DNA from 2 places in the Serratia rubidaea genome. Region 2 is predicted to be linked to the other one. Evidence: predicted binding sites of a transcription regulator. Region 2 holds the regulator's gene; the other holds the start of a gene.
The links. Region 2 encodes Fur, which represses iron uptake genes when iron is present. Its sites were predicted from a motif close to ATAATAATGAGAACNACTATCAA; they were not measured.
Positions count from the first base shown of each region.

Region 1 (7,300 bases), 2.3 Mb from region 2:
GGGTTGCGCAGCAGCGACTGGAAGATTGCGCCGCTGATGCCGAGCGCCGCGCCAATCAGCAGCGCCATCACGACGCGCGGCAGACGCCACTGGGTCACGATCACCGCCAGATTGGCGGGGCCTTCGCCGCGCAGGGCGTCAATTACCTGCGCGGCGCTCAGTGACAGCGTGCCGGCGCCGAGGGCGTAGACGGCCAGCGCGGCGCAGGCCGCGATCAGCAGCAGTACGGTCAGGGTGGCGCGCGACAGGCGGGCGACGCGCTTCGGCGCGGACAGAACCTCGCTATGGCTGCTCATCCGCGGCTCCTTCTGAACATATGACGCTGGCGCACCAGCGCAATCAGCACCGGCGCGCCGATCAGCGCGGTGACGATAGAGACGCGCAGTTCCCCCGGCACCAGAAAACGGCCGATCAAATCGGCGCTGAGCAGCAGAATCGGCGTCAGCACCAGCGTCCAGGGTAAAATCCAGTGCAGCTCGGAGCCGGCCAGACGGCGGGCGATATGCGGCATCATCAGGCCGACGAAGGCGATGGGGCCGACGGCGGCGGTGGCGCCGCCGCACAGCAGGGTGATGGCCAGCAGGCCGAGCAGCTGGGTGCGCACGATGCCGGTGCCCAGCGCGGTGGCCAGATCGCTGCCCATGCTCAGGCTGTTGAGGGCCTTGGTCAGCCACAGGGCGATCAGCGTGCCGAGGAGTATCGGCAGCGCGACGGTGCGCACCACCTGCATATTTTGAATATCCAGCGAGCCGGCCTGCCAGAAGCGCAGCTGGTCGAACACCTGCGGGTTCAGCAGCGAAATCCCGGTGGTCATGCCGTCCAGCACCGCCCCCAGCGCCACGCCGGCCAGCGTCAGGCGCACCGGGTTGAGCGTACTGCGCCCGAGTGCGCCCACCAGCGCCACCAGCAGCGAGGCGCAGAGCGCGCCGCCAAAGGCAAACCACAGATACTGGCCGATGTCGCTGGCGCCGAACAGCGACATGCCCAGCACCACGGCGAAGCCGGCGCCGGCATTGACGCCGAGAATGCCCGGGTCCGCCAGCGGGTTGCGCGACAGGATTTGCATCAGGGCGCCGGCCAGACCGAGCGCGATGCCGGCCAGCACGCCGATCAGCGTGCGCGGCAGGCGGGCGTCGGTGATGATCACGCAGTCAACGCCGCTGCACTGGCCGTTTAATGCCTGCAGAACGGTGGAGAGGGGGATAGATTGCGCACCCAGCGCCAGGCTGAGCGCCATGACCAGCAGCAGAATCAGTATGGCGAACAGCAGCGCATAAAGCCGGCGGCGAAAAGCGCGCGTAGTGCCTAAAAACAGAGCTTCCTGGTGCGCTGAAGCAGCGTGCGAGCAATTGTGTGTAAGCCGGAACATAACAGCCCATTATTCAATTGAATATTAATGATATTTATTATCATTATTGATTGTATTCATCTATGGTAGCATGAGTCGCTGCTCCATTGCAGTAGCAAGCGTGCAATTCCTTTTTAAAGTTGTGGTGATAAAAAAAATGAGTAAGCCCTCGATTTTGCTTGATTTTGGTTTGCTGAAGACCAATCAGGCGTTCCGCGCCGTATTCTGCGCGCGCTTTATCTCTATTTTGGCGCTGGGACTGATGGCCATCGCCATTCCGGTGCAGATCCAGGCGCTGACCGGTTCGACGCTGCTGGTGGGTCTGGCGGTAACGCTGGCGGGCGGCGGCATGTTCGCCGGCCTGCTGATGGGCGGCGTCTTGGCCGATCGCTATGAGCGCCGCCGTCTGATCCTGTTTGCCCGCTCCACCTGCGGCGTCGGCTTTGTCGGCATGTGCCTCAACGCGGCGCTGCCGGAACCGTCGCTGACGGCGATTTACCTGCTGGCGGTATGGGACGGCTTCTTTGGTGCGGTGGGCGTCACGGCGCTGCTGGCGGCGACGCCGGCGCTGGTCGGGCGTGAGAATATCGTGCAGGCCGGCGCCATCAGCATGCTGACGGTGCGCTTTGGTTCGATTCTGTCGCCGGCGGCGGGCGGCCTGCTGATCGCGCACGCCGGGGTGGCGTGGAACTACGGGCTGGCGGCGCTCGGCACCCTGTTGACACTGGTGCCGCTGCTGCGTCTGCCGCAGCTGCCGCCGCCGGAGCAGCCGCGCGAGCATCCGCTGAAGGCGCTGGCCGGCGGTTTTGCCTTTCTGTTCCAGAATAAAGTGATCGGCATGGTGGCGCTGATCGGCGCGCTGCTGACCATGGCCAGCGCGGTGCGCATCCTGTACCCGGCGCTGGCCGGCAACTGGGGCGTTGACGCGTCGCAGCTGGGCTTTATGTATGCCGCTGTGCCGCTGGGCGCCGCCCTCGGCGCCTTCACCAGCGGCCGGGTGGCGCAGGTGGCACGTCCGGGCTGGATGATGCTGCTGACCGCCATCGCCGCGTTTGTCGCCGTTGGACTGTTTGGCCTGATGCCGTGGTACGGTCTGGCGCTGGCCTGTCTGGTGGCCTTCGGCTATCTGAGCGCGCTGAACTCTCTGCTGCAGTACGGGCTGATTCAGAACCTGACGCCGGATGCATTCCTTGGCCGTATTAACGGCCTGTGGACCGCGCAAAACGTGGTGGGGGACGCGCTGGGCGCGCTGCTGCTGGGGGCGATGGGGGCGCTGATGCTGCCGGCCATGACCTCGACCGGTTTTGGCTTCGGCGCGGCGTTGCTGGGCGTGGTGCTGCTGGTGGTGATGGGCAGTTTGCGGCGGGTTACGCGCAGCGAACCGGAGGCGACCCTCCAGCCCGCTGCGGCGCAGGCTAGCGGGAAGTAAAGCGTTTTTCCAACAGCGCCAGCAGGTTGCTGGCGCTGTAGTAGTCCAGACGGAAGGTTTCGTTGCCGAGCGCATAAACCCGTTGGTTTTGCACCGCCGGCAGCTGCGCCAGGAATTTATTATTCATCAGACGCTGTACGTCGCTTTCGTCATTGGCGAACAGCAGCAGCGTCTGGCCATTCAGCCCCGCCGCCAGACTCTCTCCCGACAGTTGAACAATATCTTCACGTGCGCCCTGGCTGGTGCTGGTGTGCAGGCTGGCCGGCGGTTGCGCCAGCGTGAAACCCAGCTGCTGCAGCATTTTTCCCTGTGAGGATTGGGCGGTCCACAGATTGGCGGCCTTGCCGTCCTGGCGGAACACCAGGGCGGAAACCGGCTGCGGCGGCAGCGTGATGCGCTGTTTCAGCGCCTGTTCGCGGGCGGCGAAGTCGGCGGTCAGTTTCTCGGCCCGGGCTTCGTGTCCGGTGGCGTAGCCCAGCTCTTTCGCCAGCTCCTGCCAGCTTTTATCGTCATAGTTGACCACCAGCACCGGCGCGATAACGGACAGCTGATCGTACAGCTGCAGCGCGGAGTCGCCGCCGGTGGCGGAGATCACGATCAGGTCCGGCGCTTCGCCGGCAATGCTTTCGGCATTCGGTTCGCCGACGTACAGACGCTTCACCCCGCGCTGTGCGGCAACCTCTCCCCACTGGAGGAAAAAGCCCTGCTTATCGGTAAAGCGGCCGTTGGGGTTGGTGGCGCCGCTGGCGACCACCGGGGCGTCAATCGCCAGCAGGGTGCCGGTCAGGGTCACGCTGGTGGAGACGATGCGCGTCGGGGGCTGCTTGAGGGTAACGGGGCCGTGAGAGGTGTCAATCGTGCGGGGCCATTGTGGGGAAGCCGCCTGTGCCGCGGAGAGGGTCAGCAGCGCCAGCCCCAAAAGCAGGATCTTCTTCATCCGGGTAATCCTTGTTGGTGTCATTGACGAGTTCGCCTCGCCGTTAAATGCGGAAAGCTTAATGGTTATCATTTATCTAGAGAATACCACAATGTTTATACCATGATTATCAGGGTAAAGAAGTGTTTACGTTTATTGACATAGCGGGAGACGGAGGGTAATTTAGCGCCACGAAACACAAATGATAATCATTATTATATTGGTTATTATTGGCGAATAACAGAGGGCGTACCCATGGATACAGCCGTGAATGGTGCTCAGCAGAAGGCACCGCACGCGAAAGAGAACGAACAGGCGCATTTCGGCGTAGATCCGGCGTCAGGCTTCTTTTTCACATCTCCTTTTCGCAGTCTGACGACGCAAGGGTGCTTTGCCAATATCACCCTGCCGGCCGCCGGTGGCGATGATATCAACGGCGAGTTTCAGCAGGCCGTGCGTCATGCCTTTGATGAAGCGCGGCGGGCCGGCATTAAAAAGCCGGTGCTGTGCGGCGCGATCCCGTTTGACACCCGCCAGCCGTCGTCGCTGTTTATTCCGCAACACACCCAGTGGTTTGAGCGCGAAGCCTTTATGGCGGCGCGGCCGGCGGCCGATAACGACGGCCCGGAAATAGACGTGCTGAATGAATTGCCGGCGCAGGCGCCCTTTATGCAGATGGTCAGCGATGCGGTGGCGGCGATGACCGACGGCGAGCTGGACAAGGTGGTGCTGTCGCGCCTGCTGGAGATTGAAACCCGGCAGCCGGTTGAGCGTCAGGCGCTGATGGCGCGCATTATCGCGCAGAACCCGAACGGCTTTCATTTCCATGTGCCGTTGGCCGACGGGGCGCTGTTGGGCGCCAGCCCGGAACTGCTGCTGCGTAAATCCGGCGGGCAGTTCTGCTCCAACCCGCTGGCCGGCTCTGCCCGGCGCGACGCCGATCCGCAGCGCGACCGCGAAGTGAGCGAGAAGCTGCTGGCGTCGAGCAAAGATAACGTCGAACACGGCTATGTGACCGAAGGCATGCGTCAGGTGCTGACCGGCCGCTGCCGTTACCTGAATATTCCGCACGCCCCCGAGCTGCTGAGCACCAGCACGCTGTGGCATCTGTCGACGCCGATCGACGGCGAAGTGGACTGCCGCCGGGAAAATGCGCTGTCGCTGGCCTGCTTGCTGCACCCGACGCCGGCGCTGTGCGGCACGCCGACGCTGAAGGCGCGCGATCTGATTGCCGAGCTGGAGCCTTTCGACCGCGGCCTGTTCGGCGGCATCGTCGGCTGGTGCGACGCCGAAGGCAACGGCGAGTGGGTGGTCACCATCCGCTGCGGCACCGTACAGGGCCGCCAGGTGCGTCTGTTTGCCGGCGCCGGCATCGTTAAAGACTCTTCGCCGGAGTCCGAATGGCATGAAACCGGCACCAAGCTCAGCACCATTTTGCGTGCGTTTGGACTGAACCAAGGATAACAACACCATGAGTATTGCATTCACCCCGTGGCCGGCCGAGTTTGCCCAGCGCTATCGCGAGCGCGGCTACTGGATTGATAAACCGCTGACCGATATTCTCGACCGCCAGGCGGACAGCGACGCTACCGCGCTGATCGATGCCGAGAATCGCCTGAGCTACCGCCAGCTGCATCAGCAGTCGGATCGTCTGGCCGCCGCGCTGCTGCGCCGCGGCATTCAGCCGGGAGAAACCGCCCTGGTGCAGTTGGGCAATGTGGTGGAGTTTTATGTCACCTTCTTCGCCCTGTTGAAAATTGGCGTGGCACCGGTTAATGCGCTGTTCAGCCATCAGCGCAGCGAGCTGCACGCCTACGCTGAGCAAATCAAACCGGCGGTGCTGATTGCCGACGCTCAGCATGCGCTGTTCGGCAATGACGATTTTCTGGCGACCTTCCGGGCGCAGCATCCGTCGCTGCGCGTGGTGGCGCTGCGCAGCCACGCGCAGGGCGAGCAGTCGCTGGCGGCGATGCTGGCGGAAGAGAGCGGCGATTTCCGCGCGACGCCGTCCGCGGCCGATCGGGTCGCGTTCTTCCAACTGTCCGGCGGCAGCACCGGCACGCCGAAACTGATCCCGCGCACCCACAATGATTACTACTACAGCATTCGCCGCAGCGTCGAGGTGTGCCGTTTTGACCGCGAGACGCGCTATCTGTGCGCGCTGCCGGTGGCGCACAACTACCCGATGAGCTCGCCGGGCGTGCTGGGCGTGTTTTATGCCGCCGGTCAGGTGGTGTTTGCCGCCGATCCGGACGCCGGCCAGTGCTTCAGACTGATTGAACAGCATCAAATCAACGTCACCGCGCTGGTGCCGCCGGCGGTCACGCTGTGGCTGCAGGCGATTGAAGAGTGGGGCAGCAACGCGCCGCTCGCCAGCCTGCAGCTGTTGCAGGTCGGCGGCGCCAAGCTGGGTGAAAGCCTGGCGGCGCGCATTCCGGCGGAAATCGGCTGCCAGCTGCAGCAGGTGTTCGGCATGGCGGAAGGGTTGGTGAACTATACCCAGCTGGACGATGACGATCGCCATATCCTCACCACGCAGGGCTGCCCGATGTCGCCGGACGACGAAGTCTGGGTGGCCGATGACGATGGCAATCCGCTGCCGGTCGGCCAGGTCGGCCGTCTGATGACCCGCGGCCCGTACACCTTCCGCGGTTACTACCAGAGCCCGGCGCACAACGCCGACGCGTTCGACGCCGACGGTTTCTACTGCTCCGGCGATCTGATCCGCATGACGGAAGACGGCTATATCTGCGTGGAAGGGCGGCAAAAAGATCAGATCAACCGCGGCGGCGAGAAGATCGCGGCGGAAGAGATCGAAAACCTGCTGCTGCGTCACGGCGCGGTGATTAACGCCGCGCTGGTTTCCATGCCGGATGCGCTGATGGGTGAAAAGAGCTGCGCCTATTTTATCGCCGGCGAGACGTTAAAGCCGGTGGTGCTGCGTCGTCATCTGCGTGAGCAGGGCGTCGCCGAATTTAAATTGCCGGACCGCTTTGTGCAGGTGGAGAGCCTGCCGCTGACGGCGGTCGGTAAAGTTGATAAGAAACTGCTGCGCCAGCGCCTGCTGGACGCGCAGCAAGCCACCCAGGTCCAGGGAGATTGAACGATGGCCATTCCTAAACTCAATGATTATGCGCTGCCGGCCGCGGCTGAATTACCGGCCAATAAGGTGAACTGGACGGTTGAGCCACAGCGCGCCGCGCTGCTGATTCACGATATGCAGCAGTATTTCCTTAACTTCTGGGGTGAAGACAGCCCGATGATCAAGCAGGTGGTGGAGAATATCGCCAACTTGCGTCGTTACTGCAAGGCCCAGGGGATCCCGGTGTTTTATACCGCGCAGCCGAACCAGCAGAGCGATGAAGACCGGGCGCTGCTGAACGATATGTGGGGGCCGGGGCTGAACAAACATCCGGAGCAGCAGGCGGTGGTGGCCGCGCTGGCGCCGGAAGAGGATGACACCGTGCTGGTGAAGTGGCGCTACAGCGCCTTCCACCGTTCGCCGCTGCAGGACATTCTGCAGGAAACCGGCCGCGACCAGCTGATTATCTGCGGCGTGTACGCGCATATCGGCTGCCTGACCACCGCGATCGACGCCTTTATGCGT
Region 1 covers NZ_CP065640.1:17,974-25,273, reverse strand. Annotated here, with positions in the region: gene fepG (iron-enterobactin ABC transporter permease) at 1-296, opposite strand, end outside; gene fepD (Fe(3+)-siderophore ABC transporter permease) at 293-1,237, opposite strand; gene entS (enterobactin transporter EntS) at 1,506-2,777, shown strand; gene fepB (Fe2+-enterobactin ABC transporter substrate-binding protein) at 2,764-3,714, opposite strand; gene I6G83_RS00125 (isochorismate synthase) at 3,949-5,157, shown strand; gene I6G83_RS00120 ((2,3-dihydroxybenzoyl)adenylate synthase) at 5,165-6,796, shown strand; gene I6G83_RS00115 (isochorismatase family protein) at 6,800-7,300, shown strand, end outside.
Region 1: a site for Fur is predicted at 3,890-3,912, ahead of I6G83_RS00125 (isochorismate synthase). Genes of this name have one in related genera too.

Region 2 (7,300 bases):
GCTGCAGGCGCTGACCTTCGGCTACACCACCGGTCAGTTTACCTGGCGTCTGGAGGGCACCATGGTCAAGGCCGAGGGCAATCAGGGTTACTTCCTGCAGCGCATGACGCCGACCTATGCCTCTTCAAACGGCCGCCTGGATGTGTGGTGGGACAACCGCTCCGACTTTAACGCCAACGGCGAGAAAGCGCTCTACGCCGGGGTGATGTACGACCTGAGCAAGTGGAACCTGCCGGGCTGGGCGGTCGGCGGCTCTTACGTCTACGCCTGGGACGCCAAACCGAGCACCAACCCGATCTATGACCAGAGCCAGCGCCTGAAAGAGAGCGCCTACAGCCTGGACGCCATGTACACCGTGCAGGAAGGGCGCGCCAAGGGCACGCTGTTCAAGCTGCACTTCACGCAGTATGACAACCACTCCGATATTCCGAGCTGGGGCGGCGGCTACGGCAACATCTTCCAGGATGAGCGCGACGTCAAATTTATGGTTATCGCACCGTTCACCATCTTTTAATCGCTGCCCCGGCGTCGGGGCAGGGTGACAGGGGGCAGTTGCATGATGAGAACAATGTTGTTGGCGGCCGCGATCGCGGCGGGGCTGACCGGCTGCGTACAGCCGCAGGCGGCGCCGGAGGATGGCCGGTTACGGCAGGCTTACGCCGCCTGCATCAATACCGCGGAAGGATCGCCGGAAAAATTGCAGTCCTGTCAGGCGGTGCTGGAGGTCTTGCGGCAAGAGCGGCGGCACCAGACGTTTGCCGCACAGGAAACGGTGCGCGTGATGGATTATCAAAAATGTATTCAGGCGCTGCACAGCGGCGACGGCCAGGCGTATCAGGCGCGCTGCGGCCGGCTGTGGCAAGAAATTCGGGCGAATAACCACGATTACCAAGGAGGCTGAAGATGAACAAATTTAAACTGAGTGCCCTGGCCGTACTGGCGGCGACCGCCGGCATGTTCGGCGCGGCCGGCAGCGCCATGGCGGATCAGCCGCTGGTGGAGCGCCTCAGCCAGCTGAAGCTGAATATCAAAATGTTGGATAACCGCGCCGCCGACAGCGGCGTGGACTGCGCCAGACTGGGCGCCGACTGGGCGGCCTGCAACAAGGTGCTGATCACGCTGGCCAACGACGGCCAGGCGATTACCGCCAAAGACTGGGCCATCTATTTCCACAGCCCGCGTCAGACGCTGGAAGTGGGCAATAAGCAGTTCCGCATCACTCACCTGACCGGCGATCTGTATAAGCTGGAGCCGACCGCAGCGTTCCGGGGCTTCCCGGCCAACCAGGCGGTGGAAATTCCCATTGTGGCGGAGTACTGGCAGCTGTTTAAGACCGATTTCCTGCCGCGCTGGTATGCCACCGCCGGTGATGCCAAACCGCAGGTGCTGGTCAATACCGATAGCGAAGATCTGGATCGGTTTGTGGCGCCGTTTGGCGACGACCAGTGGAAGCGCACCAAAGACGATAACAACGTGCTGATGACGCCGGCCTCGCGCTTTACGCGCAACGCGGATGTGCAGACGTTGCCGGCCGCTTCACTGCGCGGCCAGATTATCCCGACGCCGATGTCGGTACAGATCCATGCGCAGGATATCGATCTTGGCAACGGCGTGGCGCTGAACCTCGACGCGCTGGATCAGGCGTCAGCGGAGGTGGTGCGCGAGCGCTTTAAGCAGCTTGGCGTCGCGAGTGCGGCGACGGGCTACCCGATCGTCACCGAGATCAGACCGGCATCGTTTAGCGGCGAGATGGCGCAATCCGGCGCCTATAAATTGACGCTGGGCGAGAAGGAAGCGCGGATTACCGGCTTTGACCAGAGCGGGGTGTTCTACGGTCTGCAGTCCATTTTGTCGCTGATTCCGCTGAATGGCGAGAAGAAGATTGCCGCGCTGGAGGCGAGCGACGCGCCGCGCTTTGCCTACCGCGGGCTGTTCCTCGACGTGGCGCGCAATTTCCACCATAAGGACGCCGTGCTGCGCCTGCTGGATCAGATGGCGGCCTATAAGCTGAATAAATTCCATTTCCACCTGACCGATGATGAGGGCTGGCGTATTGAAATCCCCGGCCTGCCGGAGTTGACGGACGTCGGTGCGCAGCGCTGCCATGACCTGAGCGAAACCACCTGTCTGCTGCCGCAGTACGGTCAGGGGCCGGATGTCTACGGCGGTTTCTTCTCGCGTCAGGATTACATCGACATTCTCAAGTATGCGCAGGCGCGACATATTGAGGTGATCCCGGAAATCGACATGCCGGCGCACGCCCGCGCGGCGGTGGTTTCCATGGAGGCGCGCTACCAGAAACTGATGGCGCAGGGCAAGCAGCAGGAGGCGGAGGCGTACCGGCTGGTCGACCCGACCGATACCTCGAACACCACCTCGGTACAGTTCTTTAACCGTCAGAGCTACCTGAACCCGTGCCTGGACTCCTCCACCCGCTTTGTCGACAAAGTGATGGGGGAACTGGTCAAAATGCATCAGGAGGCGGGGCAGCCGATCGGCACCTGGCACTTTGGTGGCGATGAGGCGAAAAACATCCGTCTGGGGGCCGGCTACACCGACGTGAAGAAACCGGAGGCGGGCAAGGGGATGCTCGATCTGAGCAAGGAAGATAAGCCATGGGCGAAGTCGCAGGCCTGCCAGCGGCTGATCGACAGCGGTAAAGTGGCGGATATGGAACATCTGCCGAGCTACTTCGGCCAGGAGGTCAGCAAGCTGGTGAAGGCGCACGGTATCGATCGGATGCAGGCCTGGCAGGATGGCCTGAAAGACGCCAAGGACGCCAAAGCGTTCGCCACTTCGCGTGTGGGCGTCAACTTCTGGGATACCCTGTACTGGGGCGGTTTTGACTCGGTGAACGACTGGGCCAACAAGGGTTATGAAGTGGTGGTCTCCAACCCGGACTATGTCTATCTGGACTTCCCGTATGAAGTGAACCCGAACGACAGCGGCTATTACTGGGGCACCCGCTTCAGCGACGAGCGCAAGATTTTCAGCTTTGCTCCGGACAATATGCCGCAGAATGCCGAAACCTCGGTCGACCGTGACGGCAACGCGTTCAGCGCCAAGAGCGACAAGCCGTGGCCGGGGGCGCACGGTCTGTCCGCCCAGCTGTGGAGCGAGGTGGTGCGAACCGATCCGCAGATGGAGTATATGATCTTCCCACGTGCGCTGTCGGTGGCCGAGCGCGCCTGGCACCGCGCCGACTGGGAGCTGGACTATCAGGCGGGCCGCGAGTACAAGGGTGGGGAAACCCGCTTTGTCGACGGCAAAAAGCTGGCGCAGGAGTGGCAGGTTTTTGCCAATATCCTGGGGCAGCGTGAACTGGCCAAGCTGGATGCGGGCGGTATCCGCTATCGCCTGCCGGTGCCGGGCGCACGCATTGACGGCGGCAGGCTGGAGGCCAATATTGCACTGCCGGGCCTGACCATCGAGTATTCGACCGACGGCGGTCAGAGCTGGCAGCGCTATGATGACGCCGCCAGACCGGCGGTGCAGGGCGAGGTGCAGGTGCGTTCGGCAAGCCCGGACGGCAAGCGCTTCAGCCGCGCGGAGCCGGTAACGGCCTAAGCCAAACGTCTGCGGCGCCCATCGCTATAACGGCGGGCGCCGCAGCGGCTCCTCGATCGACAGGCATAAAAAAACCGCCGTGCGGCGGTTCCTGATTTACGCTGGCAGGCCAGCTTTATTTCTTGTTATGCAGCGTATCGTTTTCACGGCAGTCACCGCTGGTGCAGTGGCCATACAGGTACAGGCTGTGGTTGGTGAGCTTGATGCCGTGCTGTTTGGCGATATCACGCTGACGCGCTTCGATGGACTCATCGCTGAACTCGATCACTTTGCCGCAGTCCAGGCAGATCAGGTGATCGTGGTGATGCTGTTGGGTCAGCTCAAATACGGACTTGCCGCCTTCGAAGTTGTGACGGGTAACGATACCGGCGTCGTCAAACTGGTTCAGTACGCGGTAAACCGTCGCCAGACCAATCTCTTCGCCCATGTCGATCAGTTTCTTATACAAATCTTCCGCACTGACATGATGGCAAGCCGGATCTTGCAGCACTTCCAGGATTTTGAGTCGCGGAAGCGTGACTTTTAAGCCGGCCTTCTTCAATGCGGTGTTGTTGTCAGTCATGCGGATTCAGTCCTGTTACTATGCTAATCAGTTGAGGCATTGTTGCCTGTGGCATCGGTCGGCACAAAGCGTTAATAGCGACTCATTATAGAACCGGTTGACCTAAATGGAAACCGCCGGTTGTTAACAAAAGTCTATTGCGCCGTTACATGTTGCGCGTGCAACATCTTGATGAATGGGATAAACCGGGGCCAGAGTCTACCGTGACGGGGAGGGAAGTTACTAATATGTAGCTTCTATTGCTTCAATCCGTGATGCCGATAACGGCCCCGCCGGTCAGCGGGAGCCGTCTCGCAGCATTGCGGAGCATAATATCAGCCGATGATATCGGCCAGGCTCAGCTCTGCGACGATCTGTTTGACCCAGGCTTCTACGCGTTCGTTGGTCAGTTCCGGCTGGCGGTCTTCATCAATGGCCAAACCGATAAAGTTGTCGTCGTCCGCCAGACCCTTGGAGGCTTCGAAATGGTAGCCTTTGGTTGGCCAGTGGCCGACGATAGCGGCGCCGCGCGGTTCGATAATATCGCGGATGGTGCCCATCGCGTCGCAGAAGTACTCGGCATAGTCTTCCTGATCGCCGCAGCCGAACAGCGCAACCAGCTTACCGTTGAAGTCTATTTCTTCCAGCGTCGGGAAAAAGTCGTCCCAGTCACATTGTGCTTCACCGTAGTACCAGGTCGGGATGCCCAGCAGCAAAATGTCGAATGCGTCCAGATCTTCTTTGCTGCTTTTGGCGATGTCGTGAATCTCAGCAACATCATCGCCGAAGTCTTTGCGAAGGAGCTTTTGAATCATCTTGGCAATGTTTTCGGTATTGCCCGTGTCGCTGCCAAAGAAAATGCCTACGTTAGCCATATTGCGTATAACCTTTTAATTCAATAAATTACAATACGTTTCGCCTGCTGATCGCATCGGTATCGTTGTAAAGTAGCGTCTTGGTAAAGACCTGGGTCCCACCGGTAAACGCCTATCATGCCAGAAATTTGCTCCGGGGTTTTATCGCGTTCATGCGATGCCGGAAAGTAAGGCGGCGTTAAGCGGGCATCGCCTTACGCCGTGTGCGGCTGCCGCACGTTATTATTGCGACGGCTGTTCGTCCGCCAGCTGCGCCAGCAGCATTTGCTCGATCAGTTCGCTGCGGCTGATGTTGCGCTGTTCGGCCAGCCTGTTCAGCGCTTCCACCGCTTCCGCGTTGATTTTCAGTTCCACACGCCGTAACCCGCGGACTTTATCGCGCCGTAACTGATTACGCTTATTGATTCTAAGCTGTTCATCACGGGATAACGGGTTGGTTTTCGGGCGCCCCGGACGGCGTTCATCTGCGAACAGATCCAGCGTCGTGCGATCCGTTTGTTCTTTTGCCATAGGTAGCGGTACTGCAAGGGAATTAGCATCAAAAAGCGATGGTCTGCTTTCCGGACGCTGTGGTTAATACCGTTCAGGTCGTTACAACCTAAGCCAACTTTGCCCCCAATCTGGCGCCGGACAGCACGCTGGGGATGGCGGCAAAAATTATAGCGCGCCATCTTACCCCAGCAGGCGTCGCAACGACAATGCCTAACTGAGGCGCAAACGCGCTAAGCCGTTATCTTTAGCGCGTTTTTTCGCCACCTGCGTTCAGGGCTGGCCCAAAAAGCGGTGAATGGCGCGCAGCACCGCCTGCGGTTTTTCCGCATGCACCCAGTGTCCGGTGCCGGCCACCTCGTAGGCGCGCGCCTGCGGAAACTGGCGCGCGATGGCGTCGCGATAGCTGTTTTGCACGTACTCTGACAGCCCGCCGCGGATAAACAGCGTTGGGTGGGGCCAGGCGGGCACTTCGCGCCAGCCGATAATCGCCGCGTAGTTGGCGATCAGCACCGGCAGGTTGAAGCGCCACTCTCCCTGGTGAAAGGATTTCAGCAGGAACTGAATGACCCCTTCTTCATCCAGATAGTCGCGCATCAGCTGCGCCGCCTGCTGGCGCTGGGTAAGGCCGGCGTCGCTGACCGCCGTCAGGGCGGCGAAGATGTCGTCATGGTGGCGGCTCGGGTAGGCCACCGGGGCGATATCGATCACCACCAGCCGTGCAATGCGGTCGGGCGCCAGCGCGGTCAGCGCCATGGCGGCCTTGCCGCCCATCGAATGGCCGATCACGATGGCGCGGGCGATCTGGAGGTCGTCCAGCAGCGTCAGCAGGTCTTGCGCCATCGCGGCATAGCTCATCTCATCGGAACGCGGCGACAGGCCGTGGTTACGCAGATCGACTTTAATCACGCTGTGCTGCTGATTCAGATCGCGCGCCAGCACCCCGAGGTTGTCGAGATTGCCGAACAGGCCGTGGATCAGCAGGATAGGCAGGGTATCGGTGTTCTCCGCCTGTGCGGCCAGCAATTGATAATGTAATTTCATCGCGAAGTTCATGATCTTGAGAGGTTCTGATAGGGTATCATACTCATTATCTGCAAAGGTGATGGATTGGCAGTGCTGACGCACCCCGTGATCCACCGTCGTTCCCGCCCGCCCGTGCCGGCAGGATAAAAAATGACGGGGATATAGGTAATAGTCTGCTTTTGCCCGCGAACGGCACTTTGTTGTGTCTGCCCCCGCGCTTTTAACTTTATAATCCCTCGGCCTGAAACCAGAACCTGGCTTCGGGCTTTAAGTAGAAAACACAGTACTGGATAAAGATGAAAACTATTGAAGTCGACGAAGAACTTTACCGTTATATTGCCAGCCACACGCAACATATCGGGGAAAGTGCGTCCGATATTTTACGGCGTATGTTGAAGTTTTCCGCAGGGCAACCTGTGCGTAGCGCAAGCGTTGTGGCCCAGAATCAGGAGCCGGAAAAAGCGGCGCCGTCACGCCCGCGCGATCGCGTCCGCGCCATGCGCGAACTGCTGCTGTCGGATGAATACGCCGAGCAGAACAAAGCCGTAAATCGCTTTATGCTGGTACTTTCTACGCTGTATACCCTGGATGCTGCCGGCTTCGCCATGGCGACCGAGGCATTGCATGGCCGTACCCGCACCTATTTTGCCGGCGATCAGCAAACGCTGCTGGCAAATGGAACGCACACCAAACCGAAACACGTTCCGGGCACGCCTTACTGGGTGATCACCAATACCAATACCGGCCGTAAACGCAGCATGGTGGAACACATTATGCTGGGCATGCAGTTCCCGACGGAGCT
Region 2 covers NZ_CP065640.1:2,746,750-2,754,049, forward strand. Annotated here, with positions in the region: gene chiP (chitoporin ChiP) at 1-514, shown strand, start outside; gene chiQ (ChiQ/YbfN family lipoprotein) at 560-901, shown strand; gene I6G83_RS12825 (beta-N-acetylhexosaminidase) at 904-3,567, shown strand; gene fur (ferric iron uptake transcriptional regulator) at 3,683-4,129, opposite strand; gene fldA (flavodoxin FldA) at 4,444-4,983, opposite strand; gene ybfE (LexA regulated protein) at 5,206-5,493, opposite strand; gene ybfF (esterase) at 5,746-6,528, opposite strand; gene seqA (replication initiation negative regulator SeqA) at 6,795-7,300, shown strand, end outside.